2 regions of the Erwinia sp. AnSW2-5 genome follow, and region 1 is predicted to be linked to the other one. Evidence: predicted binding sites of a transcription regulator. Region 1 holds the regulator's gene; the other holds the start of a gene.
The links. The regulator PurR, encoded in region 1, represses purine synthesis genes. The targets are predictions, from matches to a motif close to CANGCAAACGTTTGCNTG.
Positions count from the first base shown of each region.

Region 2: purL (phosphoribosylformylglycinamidine synthase) is a predicted target of PurR. The motif match lies at 1,572-1,589, and genes of this name have one in related genera.

Region 1 is NZ_JBJGXA010000023.1:50,614-54,039, reverse strand. It holds gene ACFL9S_RS16035 (C40 family peptidase) at 1-746, shown strand, start outside; gene ACFL9S_RS16030 (YnhF family membrane protein) at 789-866, opposite strand; gene purR (HTH-type transcriptional repressor PurR) at 1,173-2,198, shown strand; gene punR (DNA-binding transcriptional activator PunR) at 2,195-3,127, opposite strand; gene punC (purine nucleoside transporter PunC) at 3,241-3,426, shown strand, end outside.
Region 2 is NZ_JBJGXA010000034.1:68,626-72,051, forward strand. It holds gene mltF (membrane-bound lytic murein transglycosylase MltF) at 1-1,407, opposite strand, end outside; gene purL (phosphoribosylformylglycinamidine synthase) at 1,678-3,426, shown strand, end outside.

The sequences.
Region 1 (3,426 bases):
ACCGCCGTAAGCGCCGCCCGGTAAAAGCCACCTCGACCAAAAAAATCAAAGAACCTGCCAGTAAAAAAGCCAAAGAAATTGTTAAAAAAGAGTCCTCTAAATCAGCCGGGCTCCTGCTGGCAAAAAAACTGAAAGAGAAAGAGAAGAAAAAAACCAGCGCAGCGGCCCCCGTGCGTAATGCGAAAGTGGAAAAGAAAGCACTGAGCAAAAAGCTTGCGGCCAGCAAAAAAGCGGACAAAAAACATTATGGTCGTCAGCGTGCAGGCAGCAAAACCGCCGAAGATGATAACGATGCACTCAACGCCCCGCTCAAACTCAGCAAAGCGCATCGCGCACGCTACCAGAAAGCGCGTGAAACGGCGATGAACAAGCTGATGGGCCAGCTTGGTAAACCTTATCAATGGGGTGGCACCTCGCCGAAAACCGGGTTCGACTGCAGTGGTCTGGTGTGGTACGCCTATAAGGATCTGGTAAAGTTTAAGATCCCGCGTACGGCCAATGAAATGTTCCATCTGCGCGATGCGGCTTCGATTAAGCGCGATCAGTTAGAGAAAGGTGACCTGGTCTTCTTCCGTATCAACGGGCGTGGCACCGCTGATCACGTTGGTGTCTATCTGGGTGGTGGGAAATTTATTCAGTCTCCACGGACCGGTAAAGATATTCAGGTCAGTGCGTTAAGCGAAGATTACTGGCAGGAACACTACATTGGTGCGCGCCGGATGATGACGCCTAAAACGATTCGATAATGCCTGAAGGTTCGGGAAGAGTTTCCTCCTCCCTGGCAAAACTTAATGCATCACAGCGGTAAAACTAAACGCAATAATCATCAACAGTGAACCCACAACGGTTAGTGCAGTCATTTTCATATCAGTGTTCATTCTCTCTCCTCAATAACCTTGTTTTTAGTAAGCCAACAGATTTTCCCACAGTTACCCGTAAAAATCTCGTTTTCTGTGCGCAGCCTTGTTAGAATTCCTCATTACGTTGCGCAACACCGTTGGCAACGTGTAAAAGCCAGCACTGCATGTCACTCTTCGGACGATTCACCCCCCTCCCGACCCTTTGAGACAGCACCTAAAATAATTCTGGTCGGGCAGGAATGGCTGTACCCAGGCAAACGTTTAACCAATTAGTTATCAAGAGATTATGATAACACCAGGAGTACGATTTTAATGGCAACAATTAAGGATGTGGCAAAGCGCGCCGGTGTTTCCACCACCACCGTGTCCCATGTGATTAACAAAACGCGCTTTGTAGCCGAAGAGACGCGCGAAGCGGTATGGGTTGCAATTAAAGAATTGCATTACTCCCCCAGCGCCGTAGCCCGAAGTCTGAAGGTCAACCACACCAAAACCATTGGCCTGCTGGCAACATCCAGTGAAGCGCCCTATTTTGCAGAGATCATTGAAGCAATAGAAAACCGCTGCTTTGCCAAAGGCTACACGTTGATTTTGGGCAATGCGCACAATGACCTGCACAAACAACAGGCCTATCTGTCAATGATGGCGCAGAAACGCGTCGATGGGCTGCTGGTGATGTGTTCAGAATATCCCGACACGCTGATTTCCATGCTGGAAGACAACCGTAATATTCCGATGGTCGTCATGGACTGGGGCGAGTCGCGCGGTGATTTCACGGATACCGTGCTTGATAATGCTTTTGAGGGCGGTTACCTGGCCGGGCGTTATCTGATCGAACGTGGGCACCGCGATATTGGTGCAATTCCGGGTCAGCTTGAGCGTAATACAGGCGGTGGCCGCCATGCCGGATTCCTGAAAGCACTGGCAGAAGCAGGTATCACACTGCGTGATGAATGGCTGGTGCAGGGTGACTTTGAACCTGAGTCTGGCTATCGCGCCATGCAGCAGATTTTGTCGCAAAAACAGCGCCCGACGGCCATTTTCTGTGGTGGTGATATTATGGCCATGGGCGCGATTTGCGCAGCAGATGAAATGGGTCTGCGCGTGCCGCAGGATATTTCAGTGATCGGTTATGATAACGTGCGCAACGCACGCTACTTCACGCCTGCACTGACCACTGTCCACCAGCCGAAAGAACGTCTGGGCGAAACCGCTTTTGATATGTTGCTGGACCGTATCACCAGCAAGCGCGAAGATCCGCAAACCATTGAAGTTCACCCTTCACTGATTGAGCGCCGTTCCGTTGCCGATGGTCCTTTCCGCGACTACCGCCGTTAATCGCTCAACAGCGAGGGACCGGGTTGTTCGCTCAGCCACTCTGCATTCAGGGTTTCTGTGCTGCCCAGATACTCCAGTAACCAACTCAGCGCCGGTGAGGCGCTGTGTTCAGACCAGCTGAGGTAACAGGGGCTGTCGGGAAAGGATGACGTCAGAATCACTTCTCCCAGCACGCCCTGTTGCAGCCAGGGCTGGGCAAAATGCCCCGGAACCATCCCAACACACAACCCCGCGCGCAGGCAGTCAAACGCGCTTTCCCAGTCTGGCACCACCAGTCGTCGCTGATTATCTAATGTCCATGTAGTGCGTTTCGGCAACGCACGTGAGGTGTCCTCCAACACCAGCGAGGGCCACTCACGAATTAACGTCTCACTTAACGGCCCTTGATGGCTGAGTAACGGATGCGCCGTTTTCACCACACAGCGCCAGTTAAGGCTTCCCATATCACGATAAGCAAAACGTCCTCGCACCGGGATCGCCTGAGTCGCCCCGATCGCGACATCGACGCGGCCGTCAGCCAGTGCATCCCACACACCATTGAACACTTCCGGCATGATGTGCAGCTCCATGTCGGGAAAATGCCGGTAAAAATCCACCACCAGCTGTCGGGTGCGTGCCGGGCGTACAATTCTGTCGACCGCAATATTGATTTGCCCGCGCCAGCCGTTAGCCACCTGCTGACAGCGCGTGCGGGTGACGAGCATTTTTTTGATAACAGCACGCCCCTCTTCAATGAAAACCCGCCCGGCTTCCGTTAACTCCACATCACGGTGGCGGCGTTCAAACAGACTGACGGCCAGCCACGCTTCCAACTGACGCACGGTATAACTGACAGCGGAAGGGACGCGATGAAGCTCTGCTGCCGCAGCGGTGAAGCTGCCCGTCCTCGCCACCGCGTCAACCACTTCAAGAGAATGTTCAGACCACATAGTTTGCCTTCAATATTTTTCACTGCAACCCACGAATATTAGCGTTTCACAGGCTGGTCAGCACGCGATTACACTGCACGCGTAAAAAAATTGTCTAATAAGAGTTAAAAACTATGCGTTCTAAAGGATTTATGATTTACCTTGCGCTGCTCAGCATGCTGGGCTTTCTTGCTACCGATATGTACCTTCCCGCTTTTGGCGTGATGCAACAAGATCTGCGCACCGAGGCAGGTGCCATCAGCGCCAGTCTGAGCATCTTCCTCGCCGGCTTTGCCTGCGCGCAGCTGGTCTGGGGCCCG
Region 2 (3,426 bases), on a different contig from region 1:
GGCTTCCGTTGCCGCCTGTTGCGCCAGCTTTCTTTCCTGATCTTGCAGATAACCGACCAGACTTATCTGGTATTTGCGGATATTTTCCACATAGGCATAGGCTTCATGGCCACGTGCATAACCGTAACTGGTCTGGCTGTAATAGCGTTTCTGGCTAAGCATCGGCAGGCGAGTTTTCACGTCGGCCCAGCTATCCGGGTTGCCCTTCTGTTTATCCGTCAGTTTGCGTGCGTCCAGCATATGGGCGTAACCCATGTTATACGCCGCCAGAGCAAACCAGATGCGTTCGTCTTCAGGGATCGTCGGGGGCACCTTTTCCATCATGCGCACCAGATACTCACTGCCGCCACGAATGCTCTGTTCCGGGTCGGTCCTGTCGCTGACATCCAGGCTATCCGCTGTATTGCGCGTCAGCATCATCAGGCCACGCACGCCTGTCGGGGACGTGGCCTGTGGGTTCCAGTGGGATTCCTGGTAAGAGATGGCTGCCAGTAAACGCCAGTCAATGTTCTGCGCGTACTTCTCGAAGAGTGGCTGGAAATCCGGTAGCGTTCCGTCAATGGCGCGCAGGAAGGTGCGCGTATCAACATAGTCGAAGGTGCCGACGTGCCCGAGGTACTTCTCATCCAGCCGCGCCATTGCGCCTTCTTCACCCATCTGGTTAAAGAAGTCCAGCAGCGCTGCATTCATGCTGTCATCCTGTTCACGCTGGACATACCAGGTGACCGGCTCTTCATCCGTGATATCAAAAGCCACTGCCAGCTGCGGATGGATGCGCTGCATCAACGCGATCGTGACGGAATCTCCCACGGTATAGTCGAGTTTGCCGTCGGCCACCGCTTCCAGCAGCCCCTGAGGCGTTTGGTCGGTCGAGATCGCCCAGTCAAGGTCGGGATACTGATGAGCCTTCATCTCACGCAGGGTCGACAGATAAGCCGATCCTGACGCCGCCGTCAGGCGCCCCTTCAGATCGCCCAGGTTTTTCGGCCGTGGAGCGCCGATACGGTACACCAGCTGTTGTGAAACAGAATAGTAAGAAGGACCGGCATGAAAACGTGCCAGCCGATCATTATTGTAAATTAAACCTGCCGCCAGCAGGTCGGCTTTATCATCTTCGAGGTCGTCAAACAGATCGCCAAGATTCGGGCGAACGGTGATTTCCAGCTTAACCCCTAAATAATCGGCGAAGCGCTTCGCCAGCTCGTAGTCCATACCCGCTGGAGATTGATTGACTGTGTAGTAAGTCAGCGGAGAATTTATGGTGCTGATACGCAGCACTCCCCGCGATTTTATCTGTGCGATACGGTCGGTCGAGCCGCCGTACCACGGTATCGAGGGCCACAATGCAAGCGCAAGCAGCACGGTGATTAGCCCGACCAGCAGATAATTAAATTTAAGGCGTTTCAAATAGTTATCTCTCGGTGATTCTCAGGTGTCTGTCTTCAATGACAGTATTTATTGTCTATAATGGGTCCTGAGCGTGGGGCATTCTGCTCAACTCCGCGCGGCTCCGCAACTGAAATCCACCTGTTTTGTGCGTTTTTCAGTCAATTCCTTATCGCGATTAATTCTGCGCAAACGGTTTCGTAACGGGTGCGGATTCTCTATAATACCGCCCGTTTTCCCCTGTTGCGCCCAATGAAGCGTCGCCCGGCGCTTCGAGACGAGAGATCTTTAATGATGGAAATTCTGCGTGGTTCGCCCGCTCTGTCGGCATTTCGTATTAACAAACTGCTGACCCGCTTTCAGGATGCTCACCTGCCGGTGAGTGATATTTACGCTGAGTACGTCCATTTTGCCGATGTCAGCGCGCCGCTGAGCGAGGATGAAAAATCCCGTTTGCAGCGCCTGCTGAAATACGGTCCCTCTCTCGCTGAACATACCCCGGAAGGCCGCCTGCTGCTGGTGACTCCGCGTCCTGGCACTATTTCGCCGTGGTCTTCGAAAGCGACAGACATCGCTCACAACTGCGATCTGCCCCAGGTACTGCGTCTTGAGCGCGGCATGGCCTTCTATGTGCAGGCACCGCAGTTGAGCGCAGCACAGTGGGGAGAACTGGCCGCACTGCTGCATGACCGCATGATGGAAACCGTCTTCGCCGACCTGAGCCAGGCCGATGCGCTGTTTGCTCATCATCAGCCTTCACCGCTGCAAAGCGTGGACGTGCTGGGTGAAGGCCGCAACGCGCTGGTTCAGGCCAATATCAAACTGGGTCTGGCACTGGCCGATGATGAAATCGACTACCTGCAGGCGGCGTTTGAAAAACTCGGGCGCAACCCGAACGATATCGAGCTGTATATGTTTGCTCAGGCTAACTCTGAGCACTGCCGTCATAAAATCTTCAACGCCGACTGGGTGATTGATGGCAAAACGCAGCCGAAATCGCTGTTCAAGATGATCAAAAACACCTTCGAGAAAACCCCGGACCACGTGCTGTCAGCCTATAAAGACAACGCGGCCGTCATGGAAGGTTCTCAGGTAGGGCGCTTCTACGCCGATCCGCAGGGCCGCTACGACTTCCACCAGGAAGACGCGCATATCCTGATGAAGGTAGAAACCCATAACCACCCGACGGCGATTTCTCCGTGGCCGGGTGCAGCGACCGGTTCCGGTGGCGAAATCCGTGATGAAGGCGCAACCGGGCGTGGCGCTAAACCGAAAGCGGGCCTGGTCGGTTTCTCTGTCTCTAACCTGCGTATTCCGGGCTTTGAACAGCCGTGGGAAGAAGATTTCGGTAAACCGGACCGTATTGTGACGGCACTGGATATCATGACCGAAGGTCCTCTGGGTGGCGCGGCATTTAATAACGAATTTGGTCGTCCGGCGCTGACAGGTTACTTCCGTACCTACGAAGAACGCGTTAACAGCCATAACGGCGAAGAGCTGCGCGGTTACCACAAACCGATCATGCTGGCAGGCGGTATCGGTAACATCCGTGCTGACCACGTGCAGAAAGGCGAAATCACCATTGGTGCCAAGCTGATCGTGCTGGGTGGCCCGGCGATGAACATCGGCCTGGGCGGCGGTGCGGCCTCTTCAATGGCCTCCGGGCAGTCTGATGCAGATCTTGATTTCGCCTCCGTACAGCGCGACAACCCGGAAATGGAACGTCGTTGCCAGGAAGTGATTGACCGCTGCTGGCAGCTGGGTGAAGAAAACCCGATTCTGTTTATCCATGACGTTGGCGCGGGCGGTCTGTCTAACGCCATGCCGGAGCTGGTGAGCGATGGCGAGCGCGGTGGCCGTTTCAACCTGCGCGACATCCTTAACGATGAGCCAGGCATGAGCCCGCTGGAAGTGTGGTGTAACGAATCTCAGGAGCGTTATGTACTGGCGGTATCGCCGGACAGCCTGGCGCTGTTTGATGCACTGTGTAAACGCGAGCGCGCACCGTACGCCGTGATCGGTGAAGCGACCGAAGAGATG